DNA from 3 places in the Streptomyces sp. RLA123 genome. Region 3 is predicted to be linked to each of the others. Evidence: riboswitches for the same ligand, from Rfam matches in the RefSeq annotation. Region 3 holds a riboswitch; each other region holds the start of a gene.
What was found. Region 3 has a riboswitch for cobalamin ahead of RV983_RS31215 (prenyltransferase/squalene oxidase repeat-containing protein). Riboswitches for the same ligand answer to the same signal wherever they lie in the genome.
Positions count from the first base shown of each region.

Region 1: linked by a shared signal. The riboswitch ahead of cobN (cobaltochelatase subunit CobN) and the one ahead of RV983_RS31215 (prenyltransferase/squalene oxidase repeat-containing protein) in region 3 are both predicted to bind cobalamin.
Region 2: linked by a shared signal. The riboswitch ahead of RV983_RS27580 (cobalamin biosynthesis protein) and the one ahead of RV983_RS31215 (prenyltransferase/squalene oxidase repeat-containing protein) in region 3 are both predicted to bind cobalamin.

Region 1 covers NZ_JBWDOR010000003.1:4,241,030-4,245,233, reverse strand. The annotation lists gene cobN (cobaltochelatase subunit CobN) at 1-2,057, opposite strand, end outside; cobalamin riboswitch at 2,088-2,250, opposite strand; gene cobG (precorrin-3B synthase) at 2,311-3,651, shown strand; gene RV983_RS19255 (precorrin-8X methylmutase) at 3,648-4,204, shown strand, end outside.
Region 2 covers NZ_JBWDOR010000003.1:6,046,397-6,050,600, reverse strand. The annotation lists gene RV983_RS27590 (inorganic phosphate transporter) at 97-1,329, shown strand; gene RV983_RS27585 (hypothetical protein) at 1,371-1,586, shown strand; cobalamin riboswitch at 1,734-1,860, shown strand; gene RV983_RS27580 (cobalamin biosynthesis protein) at 1,915-2,925, shown strand; gene RV983_RS27575 (cobyric acid synthase) at 2,922-4,204, shown strand, end outside.
Region 3 covers NZ_JBWDOR010000003.1:6,814,618-6,818,821, reverse strand. The annotation lists gene RV983_RS31225 (energy-coupling factor transporter transmembrane protein EcfT) at 1-91, opposite strand, end outside; gene RV983_RS31220 (hypothetical protein) at 91-1,011, opposite strand; gene RV983_RS31215 (prenyltransferase/squalene oxidase repeat-containing protein) at 1,008-2,360, opposite strand; cobalamin riboswitch at 2,463-2,590, opposite strand; gene cobF (precorrin-6A synthase (deacetylating)) at 2,772-3,527, opposite strand; gene RV983_RS31205 (CAP domain-containing protein) at 3,975-4,204, shown strand, end outside.

The DNA of each region.
Region 1 (4,204 bases), 2.6 Mb from region 3:
ATCGCCAGCACCAGGTTGACCCGCGCGGCGCCGGCGGGCGCCTGGCCGAGCACATGCAGGCCGTCGCGGATCTGGGCGTCCTTGATCTCGCAGAGCCAGCCGTCGACGTGCAGCAGGAAGTCGTCGAACTCGGCGTCGTGCGGCCGGTCCTCCAGGCCCAGGTCGTGGTCGAGCCTGGCCGCCTGGATGAGCGTCCAGATCTGGGCGCGCACGGCGGGCAGCTTGGCCGGGTCCATGGCGGCGATCGCGGCGTGCTCGTCGAGCAGCTGCTCCAGACGCGCGATGTCGCCGTAGGAGTCGGCGCGGGCCATCGGCGGCACCAAGTGGTCGACGAGGGTGGCGTGGGCGCGGCGCTTGGCCTGGGTTCCCTCACCGGGGTCGTTGACGAGGAACGGGTAGATCAGCGGCAGGTCGCCGAGGGCCGCGTCGGGGCCGCAGGCGGCGGACAGGGCCGCGTTCTTGCCGGGCAGCCACTCCAGGTTGCCGTGCTTGCCCAGGTGGATCATCGCGTCGGCGCCGAAGCCGCCCTCGGCCTGTGCACTGGCGATCCAGCGGTAGGCGGCCAGGTAGTGGTGGGAGGGCGGCAGATCGGGGTCGTGGTAGATCGCGATCGGGTTCTCGCCGAAGCCGCGCGGCGGCTGGATGACGATCAGCAGATTGCCGCGGCGCAGCGCGGCCAGCACGATGTCGCCCTCCGGGTCGCGGCTGGTGTCCACGAACATCGAGCCGGGCGGCGGACCCCAGTGCCCGGTGACCGCGTCGCGCAGCTCCGCCGGGAGCGCGGCGAACCAGCGGCGGTAGTCGGCGGCCGGGACGCGCACCGGGTTGCGGGCCAACTGCTCCTCGGTCAGCCAGTCCTGGTCGTGGCCGCCCGCCTCGATCAGCGCGCGGATCAGCTCGTCACCGTCGCCCGAGGACAGCCCGGGGATCTCCTCCGCGGGCCCGAAGTCGTAGCCCTCCTCGCGCAGCCGGCGCAGCAGCGCCACCGCGCTGGCCGGGGTGTCCAGTCCCACCGCGTTGCCGATACGGGAGTGCTTGGTCGGGTACGCGGACAGCACCAGCGCGAGGCGGCGCTCCGCGGGCGGTATGTGCCGCAGCCGCGCGTGACGCACGGCGATCCCGGCGACGCGGGCGGCGCGCTCGGGGTCGGGCGTGTAGACCGGCAGGCCGTCCTCGTCGACCTCCTTGAAGGAGAACGGGACGGTGATCAGCCGGCCGTCGAACTCGGGGACGGCGACCTGCGTCGCGGCGTCCATCGGGGACAGCCCCTCGTCGCTCCCCTCCCACACAGCCCGCGAGGAGGTCAGGCACAGCGCCTGGAGCACCGGCACGTCGAGCGAGGTCAGCGCGCCCGCGTCCCACGCCTCCTCGTCGCCGCCGGCGGACGCTTCCGCGGGGCGGGTTCCGCCCGCGGCCAGCACGGTGGTGACGATCGCGTCCACACCGGTCAGCGCGGAGAGCAGTTCCGGCTCGGGTGCCCGCAGCGAGGCGACGTACAGGGGCAGCGCACGGCCCCCGGCCTCCTCGATCGCCACGCAAAGCGCCTCCACGAAGGCGGTGTTGCCGCTCATGTGGTGGGCCCGGTAGTAGAGGACGGCGACCAGCGGGCCCTCGGTGGCGGCCGCGGAGCGCTCCAGGCGGCCCCAGGACGGGGCGGAGGCCGGGGGCTCGAAGCCGTGACCGGACAGCAGCACGGTGTCGGAGAGGAAGCGGGCCAGCTGGGCGAGGTTGGCGGGGCCGCCGTGCGCCAGGTAGGCGTGGGCCTCGGCGGCGGTGCCGACCGGCACCGTGGACAGCTCCATGAGCTGCGCGTCCGGGGCCTGTTCACCGGTGAGCACGACCACGGGGCGCGGGCCGGCGAGCAGCGCATCCAGTCCCTCCTCCCAGGCCCGGCGGCCGCCGAGCAGGCGGACGACGACCAGGTCGGTGCCGTCGAGGAGCGCGGGCAGTTCCCCCGCCGTGAGTCGTGCCGGGTTGGCGAGCCGGTAGGGGACCGGCCCGTCCGCCGCACGGGCGCTGAGCAGATCGGTGTCGGACGTCGAGAGCAGCAGGATCACGTCGGGCGTGCCTTCCTCGGGGTCCGCGCCCCGGGCCGGTGGATGACGGCGGGAGTTCCTGGCTCCCGCGGCCCGGCATTACCCGTGGGCCGCGATGACAGTGGCGGGACCGCACCGGAATCGCACCGGTTTCCTCCCCTGGCGCCGTCGATGGCGTGGGCGCGACCCGAAAGCCGTCCCACTCGCATAGTAAGGGCTGGTGACGTTGCATGGGCCGTACACCTCCCAGGTGCCCGCGGGTATGCTCGCGGCCATGCCCACCGCCCCGGAATCCCCCGTGAACGGCGCCTTCGCCGTGCCCGCGGCGGGGCCCGCCGCCCGCGGGGACGCGTGCCCCGGGGCACTGCGGCTGCACGCCGCCGACGACGGTCCGCTGGCCCGGATCCGCATACCCGGCGGTTTGTTGACGTCCCATCAGGCAAATGTGCTGGCCGACGCCGCCGACGACCTCGGCGACGGCCGTCTCGACCTCACCTCCCGGGGCAATCTGCAACTGCGCGGCCTGCGCGCACCCGGCGCGGCGACCGCCCTCGCCACACGACTGGCCGCCGCGGGACTGCTCCCCTCGTACGCCCACGAACGGGCCCGCAATGTCATCGCCTCTCCCCTCGGCGGCCTCGACGGCAACGGGTACGCCGATGTGGCGGCCTGGGTGGCGGAGTTGGACGCCCTGCTGTGCGCGAGTCCCGCGGCGGCCGGGCTGTCGGGGCGATTTCTCTTCGCCTTCGACGACGGCCGCGGCGATGTCGCCGCACTGGGCGCCGATGTGACGGTGATCGCACGGCCCGGCCGCGCCACCGCCGAACTCCGCCTCGCAGGCACACCCGTCGCCCACGTGCCCGCCGCCGACGCACCCCGCTGGGCGCTGCGCGCCGCCGAGGCCTTCCTCACCCTTGCCGCCGGACACCCCACCCGCGCCTGGCGCCTCGCCGACGTCGACCCCACGGGCGCCCGCACCGCGGGGCTCCTGCCCGGCGCGGACGACCTCCCGCTCCGGAGCGGACCGGCCGGACCCCCAGGCGGGCACCGGGCGGGCCCCGCGCTCGGAGCCGTCCCCCAGCCCGGCGGCGGCACGTGGGTGCTGTCGGCCGGGGTACGGCTGGGGCGGGCGACCGCCGAGGCGTGGCGGGTCCTTGCGGAGGTCGCCGACGCGGCCCTCGGGCAGCTGCGGGTGACGCCGTGGCGCGGCGTGGTCGTGCCGGGCGCAGCGTCGGCCGGAGCACCCGAGGTGCTGGAACGCCTGGCCGGGGCGGGCTTCCTGACCGGCGAGGACTCTCCGTGGCGCGGCGTGACCGCGTGCGCCGGACAGCCCGGCTGCGCCAAGTCCCTCGCGGACGTACGGGCGGACGCCGTGGCCGCGGTGCGCGCCGGGGCCGCAGGTCCCGGACTGCCCCTGCTGCCCGTCCACTTCTCCGGCTGCGCACGCCGCTGCGGCCACCCGGACGGCGCCCGGGCCGACGTCGTGGCCACCGCCGCCGACCGCTACCGCGTCACCGTGGGCGACACCTCCGCGAGCACCTCCGCCCTGGACCTGCCCGCCGCCGTCGCCGCCGCCCGCCGTACGACTCCACCACCACCGAGGACCACGACGTGACCGAGTACGAGAAGGACGGCGCGGAGATCTACCGCCGGTCGTTCGCCATCATCCGCGCCGAGGCGGAACTCGACGCCCTGCCGCCGGACGTCGCGCAGGTCGCCGTCCGCATGATCCACGCGTGCGGCATGACCGACCTCGTCCGCGACCTGGCGTTCAGCCCGTCCGTGGTCGCGGACGCGCGCGCCGCGCTGCGCGCCGGGGCACCGATCCTCTGCGATGTGCAGATGGTCGCCAGCGGCGTCACCCGCAAGCGGCTGCCCGCGGACAACGACGTGGTCTGCACCCTCTCCGATCCCGCCGTGCCCTCGCTCGCCGCCGAACTCGGCACCACCCGCAGCGCCGCCGCGATGGAACTGTGGCGGGACCGCCTGGAAGGCGCCGTCGTCGCCGTCGGCAACGCCCCCACCTCGCTCTTCCGGCTGCTGGAGATGGTCGAGGCGGGCGGCCCCCGGCCCGCGGCCGTCATCGGCGTGCCGGTCGGATTCGTCGGCGCGGCCGAGTCCAAGGACGCCCTGGCCGCCCACCCCGCCGGCCTGGAGTACCTGATCGT
Region 2 (4,204 bases), 770 kb from region 3:
CCCAGCACCCCCAGGATTCCCATCGTTAACTTTCCGTTCACCCGGACTCCGTACGGTCGCCACCGCCACTGTCGGATCGAACGAATGCCTGGGTACATGGAACACATCACGCTCCTGATCGGAATCGTGATTATCACCGCACTCGTGTTCGACTTCACGAACGGTTTCCACGACACCGCCAATGCGATGGCCACCACCATCTCCACTGGCGCACTGGGCCCCCGGACGGCGGTGGCGATGTCCGCCGTCCTGAACCTGGTCGGGGCGTTCCTGTCGGTGGAAGTCGCCAAGACGATCTCCGGAGGGATCCTCGACGAGACCGCGGGGATCAAGCCCGAGGTCATCTTCGCCGGGCTGGTCGGCGCCATCGTCTGGAATCTGCTGACCTGGCTGGCGGGGCTCCCCTCCAGTTCTTCGCACGCCCTGTTCGGCGGTCTGATCGGCGCCTCCGTCGCGTCGGCGGGGTTCGGGGCGGTCAACGGCGACGCGGTCGTCATGAAGGTGCTCGTCCCGGCCGTCTGCGCGCCGGTCGTCGCCGGGGTCGCCGCACTGCTGGCGACCCGCCTGACCTACCGCATCAGCCGCGGCAGCGACCCGGCCGCGACCGCCAAGGGCTACCGGGCCGGCCAGATCGCCTCGGCGGGCCTGGTCTCCCTCGCGCACGGCACGAACGACGCCCAGAAGACCATGGGCGTCATCACCCTCGCCCTCATCGCCGGCAACGTCGTCGCCCCGGACTCCGACCCGCCGCTGTGGGTCATCGTCTCGGCGGGCCTGGCCATCGCGCTCGGCACGTTCATCGGCGGCTGGCGGATCATCCGCACCATGGGCAAGGGCATCACCGACATCCAGCCGCCGCAGGGCTTCGCCGCCCAGACCGGCGCCGCGGCGGTCATCCTGGCCTCCTCCCACCTCGGCTTCTCCCTGTCCACCACGCAGGTCTGCTCCGGTTCCGTGATGGGCGCCGGTCTGGGCCGCAGGGGCGGCGTCGTGCGCTGGAGCACCGCGGGCCGCATGGCCGCCGCATGGGCGCTGACCCTGCCGGCCGCCGGCCTGGTCGCGGCCGGCGCCGCGCTCCTGGCGGACCAGGGTGACGCCGGCGTCACCGCGGTCGCCGTGCTGGGGCTCGCCGTGTGCGCCGCGATCTGGGTGGCCGCGCGCCGCAGGCCGGTCGACCACACCAACGTCAACGACGACGGCGCGGACACGGACGCCGGGCAGTCGGGCATTGTCACCGCGGCCGTCGCCGCCGTGATGCCGCCGCCCGCGGGCGCCCTCACCCCGGCCGGCCCGCCCGCCGACACCGGCCACGCCAAGGCCACCGCCTGACGGCGGGCACCGCCCCACCGGTCCCGGAAGGACACAGCAGCATGCACATCGACTGGGCGGCCCTCGGCTCCGTCTTCGGCGTCAGTCTCGCCGTCACCGTCGGCCTCGTCGGCCTCTTCACCCTCGGCATCGTCGGCCTGTCCCGGCCGGCCGCGGCCGGGGGCGGTCAGGGCGCCGTGTCGCGCGCGGGCGCGTACGCGTGCTTCGCGCTGTGCGCGGCGGCCGTGGCGTACGGGATCTTCCTGATCGTCTCCTGACGCCCCGGAACGCGGTGCGAACTCGGCCTCAGCTCCCGGCCCTTCCGGTCGTGAGCTGGGGTTTCCGCCTTTCCGGGCCGCTTCGGGACGAGTTGACGGGCCGGAGCGGAGCGTGGTGGTATCGGAACCGCCACACGGCGGCAGGAGAGGAAGTCCGGTGAAAATCCGGCGCGGTCCCGCCACTGTCACCGGGGAGCGCGCCTCCACCAGCGGCCACGGCCCGTACCACGGGCTGGAAGGCCGGGGGTGCCGCCGATCCGGGAGCCAGGAGACTCTCACCGCCGGTCACGTCGAGCCAGGGCGCGGACCCTGAGTGAGGACACCTGCGATGGGCGGCAGTCGCCGTACACCCGACGCCGGCTCTGCCGCGCCGTCGGTCTTCGCCGCCGGGGCGGCTCTCGGCTGGCTGGCCGATCTCGCCCTCGCCGACCCGCGACGCGGGCATCCGGTGGCCGCCTTCGGGCGCGCGGCAGGCGCACTGGAGCGCGCGTTGTGGCAGGACCACCGCGGCCGGGGCGCCCTCTACACCGCGTTGTGCGCCGGGGGCGCCGCGGCGGCCGCCGCGGGGGCCGCGGGGGCCGCACGCGCCGTACGCCGCTCCCCCGCCGCGTCCGTGGCGTTGACCGCCGCCTCGACGTGGGCGGTGCTCGGCGGTACGTCGCTGGCGCGTGAGGCACGGACGATCGGCGCCGCCCTGGCCGCCGGGGACACCGCGGCGGCGCGGGCCCGGCTGCCCCACTTGTGCGGGCGGGACCCGCAGGCCCTGGACGAGCGGCAGATGGCCCGGGCGGTCGTCGAGTCGGTCGCCGAGAACACCTCCGACGCCGTCGTCGGCGCCCTGGTGTGGGGCGCGTTGGGCGGCGTGCCGGGGCTCGTGGGCTTCCGCGCGGTCAACACCCTCGACGCGATGGTCGGTCACAGGTCGCCGCGCTTCCGCCGGTTCGGCTGGGCGTCCGCCCGGCTTGACGACGTGGCCGGTTTCCCCGGTGCCCGGCTGACCGCCGCGCTCACCGTACTGGCGGGCCCCGACCGGCGCGGCGCGTGGCGCGCCTGGCACGCGGACGGCGGCCGGCACCCGAGCCCCAACGCCGGGCCCGTGGAGGCTTCGTTCGCGGGGGCTTTGAGCGTACGGCTCGGGGGGACGCTGACGTACGGGGGCCGGATCGAGCACCGGCCCGTACTCGGCGCCGGCAACCGGACGGTGGAGGTGGCGGACATCGAGCGGGCGGTGCGGCTGTCGCGGCGGGTGAGCGCGCTGGCCCTGGTGGCCACGGCCGGGGGCCGGCTGGCCTGGCACCGGTGGACCTCGCACCGGCCGGTCCGGAGGGGGAACGCATGAGCGGCGGAGCGCTGTTGGTGGCCGGCACCACCTCGGACGCGGGCAAGAGCGTCGTCACCGCCGGCATCTGCCGCTGGCTGGCCCGCCGGGGCGTGTCCGTGGCCCCGTTCAAGGCGCAGAACATGTCGCTGAACTCGTATGTGACGCGCGAGGGCGCCGAGATCGGCCGCGCGCAGGCCATGCAGGCTCAGGCCGCGCGCGTGGAGCCCTCCGCGCTGATGAACCCCGTGCTGCTCAAACCGGGCGGCGACCGCACGAGCCAGGTCGTGCTGATGGGCCGCCCGGTGGGCGAGATGAGCGCACGCGGCTACCACAACGGGCGCCGCTCGGAACTGCTGGAGACCGTCACCGCCTGCCTGGAGGAGCTCCGCTCCCGCCACGACGCCGTCATCTGCGAGGGCGCGGGCAGCCCCGCCGAGATCAACCTGCGGCACGGCGACATCGTCAACATGGGCCTGGCCAGGGCGGCGCGGCTGCCGGTGGTCGTCGTCGGCGACATCGACCGGGGCGGGGTCTTCGCGTCCTTCTTCGGCACGACCGCGCTGCTGAGCCCCGAGGACCAGGAGCTGGTCTGCGGCTACCTCGTCAACAAGTTCCGCGGCGACGTCTCGCTGCTGGAACCCGGGCTGGAGATGCTGCGCGGTCTGACCGGACGCCGCTTCTACGGTGTCCTGCCGTTCCGGCACGGCCTCGGGATCGACGAGGAGGACGGGCTGCGCATGTCGCTGCGCGGCACCGTGCGGGAGTCGGACACGGCACCGCCGCACGGCGAGGACGTGCTGCGGGTCGCCGTCGCCGCGGTCCCCCTGATGTCCAACTTCACCGACGTCGACGCCCTCGCGGCCGAACCCGGCGTCCTCGTGCGCTTCGTCGACCGGCCCGAGGAGCTCGCGGACGCCGACCTCGTCGTCCTGCCCGGCACCCGGGGGACCGTCAAGGCGCTGGAATGGCTGCGCCGGCGCGGACTGGCCGACGCCATCGTGCGGCGCGCGGCGCAGGGCCGCCCGGTCCTCGGGATCTGCGGCGGCTTCCAGATGCTGGCCGAGTCGATCGACGACCCGGTCGAGTCGCGGGCCGGCCTCGTACCGGGCCTCGGCCTGCTGCCGGTACGGGTGCGCTTCGCGCCCGGCAAGACCCTGGCCCGGCCGTCCGGCACGGCCTGGGGCGAGACCGTCGAGGGGTACGAGATCCACCACGGCGTCGCCGACGTCCGCGGCGGCGACGAACCGTTTCTCGACGGCTGCCGCACCGGCTCCGTCTGGGGTACCCACTGGCACGG
Region 3 (4,204 bases):
TCGCGGCGGTGGCGAGCCCGAGGGCCCAGGCCCACCAGGCGAACGGATGGAGTTGGCGGGGCAGCAGCAGCCGCGCGCCGGGGCGCGGCATCAGCCCGACACCTCCGGGGTCCTGCGGTCGCGCCGGCGGGCCCGGACGACGGCGGCGCCGGCCAGGGCCGCGACCGCGAGGGTGCCGGCCACCAGCGGCCAGCCGTTCCAGCGCTGTTCGCCGGAGGCGGCGCCGGCCGACGGCACCCCGCGTACGGTCGCGGCCGCGCCGGGAGTGCTCGTGGTGCCGGCCGGTCCGGTGCGGGAGCCGGCGGACGGGCTCGGGTCGGGGCTCTGGGAGGCTGCGGCGCTCCGGCTCGCGGAGGGACGGGGCGTCGCGCCCTTGCCACTCGCACGCGCGCTCACGGCCGGGTGCGAGGCAGCGCCGCCGGACCCGCCGTTGCCGGATCCGCCCGCGCCGTTACCTGACGATTCGCCAGTCCCGCTGCCCGACGTACCTCCGCCGGGCTTCGCGGTGGTATGAGCCGGACGGGGCGTCGGCTTCGGCGTCGGCGTGACCGCGCTGCGCGGCGACGGAGGTTCGTTGGCACCGGAGTCCTGCCACACCCACGCGTCGATGCCGCCCTTGACCGGGGTGCGGCCGGCCGGTCCGGCCGCGCCGTACACCCAGTCGCTGGTCCCGGGGAGCATGTACCAGTACGACCAGTACGTGTCCTTGTCCACCGCCGCGCATCCCGTGCCGGGTGCGCCGTCCAGCGCGCAGACGAAGCCGCCGCCGTAGGGACCGGAGCCCAGCCGCACCGAGAAGCCAGCCTGTTGCAGTGCCTGGATGCCGCTCTGCGGTGACGGCGCGCATCCGGTCCGGCTCGGGTACGGGGCGTCCGGGACCCCACGGTCCTCCACGACGACCAGCACGCCGGAGCAGCCGCCTGCCGCACCGGCCGGGGCGGCGGCGGGCCACAGCAGCGCCGCGGCCGCGGTGGCGCAGACCGCCAGCGCCGCCGAGCCCTGCCGGATCACGCCCGGGTTCCCGCGGAGCGGCGCCGCCGCACGGCGACCACGATCGCGGCGCCGGCTGCCACGAGTGCCGCCGAACCCGCCGCCTGCGGCAGCACGGAGGTGCCGGTGCTGGCCAGCGTGCCTCCCGTACCGCCCGAGGTCGTCGAACCGGCGGGGGCCTGCGCCGTGGCGCTCGGCGTGGCCGATGCGGAGGCGGAGGCGGAGGGGGTCGCCGTGCCGGTGGGGGTCGCGGAACCGCCCGGCGCGGTGGGCTCACCGGTGGCGGTGGGTGAGGCGGTGGCGGAGTCACTGGCCGTAGGGCTCGGTGACGAACAGTCCAGGGTCGCCAGTCCGTCCGTCGCGCCCGCGCCGTCCACGGTCGCGTACGAGATCCCGGACAGTGCCGTCACCGCCTGCACGGTGGCGCGCAGCGCGCTGCCGTCGGCCTTGGCCTCCTGGTAGCCCACCGCGCCGCGGTCCTTGGCCGCGCCGCCGCAGCCGACCTGACGTTCGCGCAGCCAGTCCGCGCCCTTGCCGGCGGCCGCGCCGCGCCCGCCGGCCCGCAGGGCCTGGGTCGCCAGGGCGGTGGAGTTGGCGTTCACGACCGCGGTCGGACCCGTGCCGGCGAATCCACCGTCCTTGCCCTGCTTCTTCACCAGCCAGTCCAGCGCCTTGCCCGCGGCAGCGTCCTGGTGGCCCGCGGCGAGCAGGGCCTGCACGACCATCCCGGTGCCGTCCGCGTCGGAGGCGCAGTCCGCGGCGGCGTCCGGGAAGAAGACCGGGAAGCCGCCGTCGGCGCACTGGTTGGCGAGCAGGAAGTCCACGGCCTCGACGGGCACGGCGGCGCCGTCCCGCTTCAGCGCGATCAGGGCCAGCGACTGCGTCAGCGTGTTGGAGTAGTCGTTGACCTCGGTGCCGCCGAAGGTGGCGTGGTCGGTGAAGCGGCCGCTGGGCTGCATACGGGAGTTGAGCTGCGCGATCAGGTCGCGGCCCGCGAACGCTCCCGGGTCGCGGTGGCCCGCCTCGGCCACCAGCGCGAGCTTCGCGAGCGACCCCGCGTAGATGTCGCCGGGCGTGTCACCGGTGAGGTAGGACTCGGCGTGCGCGGCCAGCCAGTCGGTCGCGGCGGTGGTCTCGCCCTTGCCCGTACGCGTGGCCGACAGGGCCAGTACGACGTCGGCCGTGAGGCCGGGGTCGGCGCCGAAGTCGCCCTCGACGTGGTCGCCGTCCTTCAGCTGGCGGCCCGCCCATCCGGCCGCGGCCGCGGCATCCGACGGCACGGCCGGGGCGGCCGCTGCGGGCGTCGCCGGCAGGGCGACAAGGGCGGCGGTGATGAGCGCGGGAGCGACCGTGCGGCCGGATATGCGCAACGAAGCCTCCTGAACGGTGGCCTTCGGGACGCACCCCGCGAGTGCGGCCGCGCGGTAGGCGGGCGGCCGTGCCCAGGGGCCTCGTCCCGTGACCGCGACGGATGAGAACCAGCGCCGCCGACGGGTCATCGGGCTCGCCGCGGACGGCATCACGGATGCCGCGCGGCCCACCGTTGCGGGCCAGCGCCGGAATTCGACCGGCTTCCCCCACCAGAGGCGGAGGGAAGGTTATGTCCCGGGGACGCGCCGCTTCAAGGCGGCACCCGCGAGTGTGACAACACCCACGCGCCCATCACCTGCGGCAACGTCCGTCCGCCCCGCCCGCGGAAGCCGAACTCCCCCGCCCCTCGGCCGCGTTCCCGGCAAGACAGGAGCCGACTCCCCCGGGACCCCTGGGACCCGCGGTGCGGGTCAGCGGCGCAGCAGGTAGGTGTCCATGATCCAGCCCTTGCGCGCCCGCGCCTCGGCCCGCAGCTCGCGGATGCGCCCGGCGGTCTCCGCGAGCGGGCCGGAGACGAGGATCTCGTCGTCGGTGCCCAGGTAGGCGCCGTAGTGGATCTCGACACCCTCGGGATCGATCCCGGCGAAGGCCGCTTCGCCGTCGAGCATGACGACGACGTCGTCGACACCCTCGGGGATGCCGCCCTCGGCGAGCCGGCGGCCGGTGGTGATCTGGAGGGGGCGGCCGACGCGGGTGAGCGTCGTGCGGTGGCGGGCGGCCAGGACGGAGACGCTGCTGATGCCGGCGATCACCTCGTAGGTGAAGGCGGTCGCGTCCGTGCGGGCGCGGACGTCGTCGAGGACGGCGATGACGCTGTCGTACAGCCCGGGGTCGCCCCAGACGAGGAAGGCCGCGGTCTCCTCCGGGCCGACCCGCTCCGCGAGGAGGTGCTCCACCACGTCGGCCCGGCGGCGGCGCCAGTCCTCGACGGCCGCCGGGTAGCCGGGGGCGGTGCGGTCGCGCTCGGCGTCGGGAACCTCCACGACGCGGTGGCCCGGGCGGGCGTGCTCCTCCAGCATGCGGTGGCGCAGCCGGACGAGTTCCTGGCGTTCGCCGGTCTTGCCCAGGACGAGGAAGACGTCGGTCCCGGCGATCGCCTTGACTGCCTGGAGGGTGAGGTGGTCGGGGTCGCCGGCGCCGATACCGATCACGCGTATGTGTCGCATGGGGCGATTGTGCCGCGTGTTGGCCCTCGTACGCCGCCCTGCCCGACCTGTTCCCGAGCCCCCTGTGAACTCCGTCACCCCGGACGGGGCGATTACGGCACCGCATAGTAGACGGCCCCGAACGGCATATGCGAGCCATCCCTACCGCACCGGACATTTCACGCACAGGAGGACGGACCGTCTGCGATCCGCGTGTCGCTTCCGGCCGTCCGCCCGACGCGGACGGCATCCTGAAGGGACGTCAGATTTTCACAACAAGGCGCCGAACGGGCACACGCATGCCTCGCTTCGCAGCGCAAGGATCGTCTTCGCTACGACTCGGCGTAGTAACGATCTTCCATTGCCCCGCTCTCGGGACCGTCCGCACAATGGCCGAGCCCGCACGGCGTCATCGCAGCTCAGGCGGGATGTGAATACGGACGCCGAACCACCGAGTGAGGTCACGCAATGACGAACCACCGCCGGAAGACGCGCCATCGCAAGATCGTCGTCGCCGCTCTCGCCGTCGCCGCCGTGGGAGTGCCCTCGGTCGCCATGGCATCCATCGACAGCCCTCAGCAGAACGCGCGGCACGGCGCGTGGTCCCACGGGCACTGGCAGGACGCGCGCTGGGGCGGCCAGTGGTCGCACGGCGGCGGGGCCGGCGCCCCCTCCTCCGCCCCCGAGGCTCCCGCACC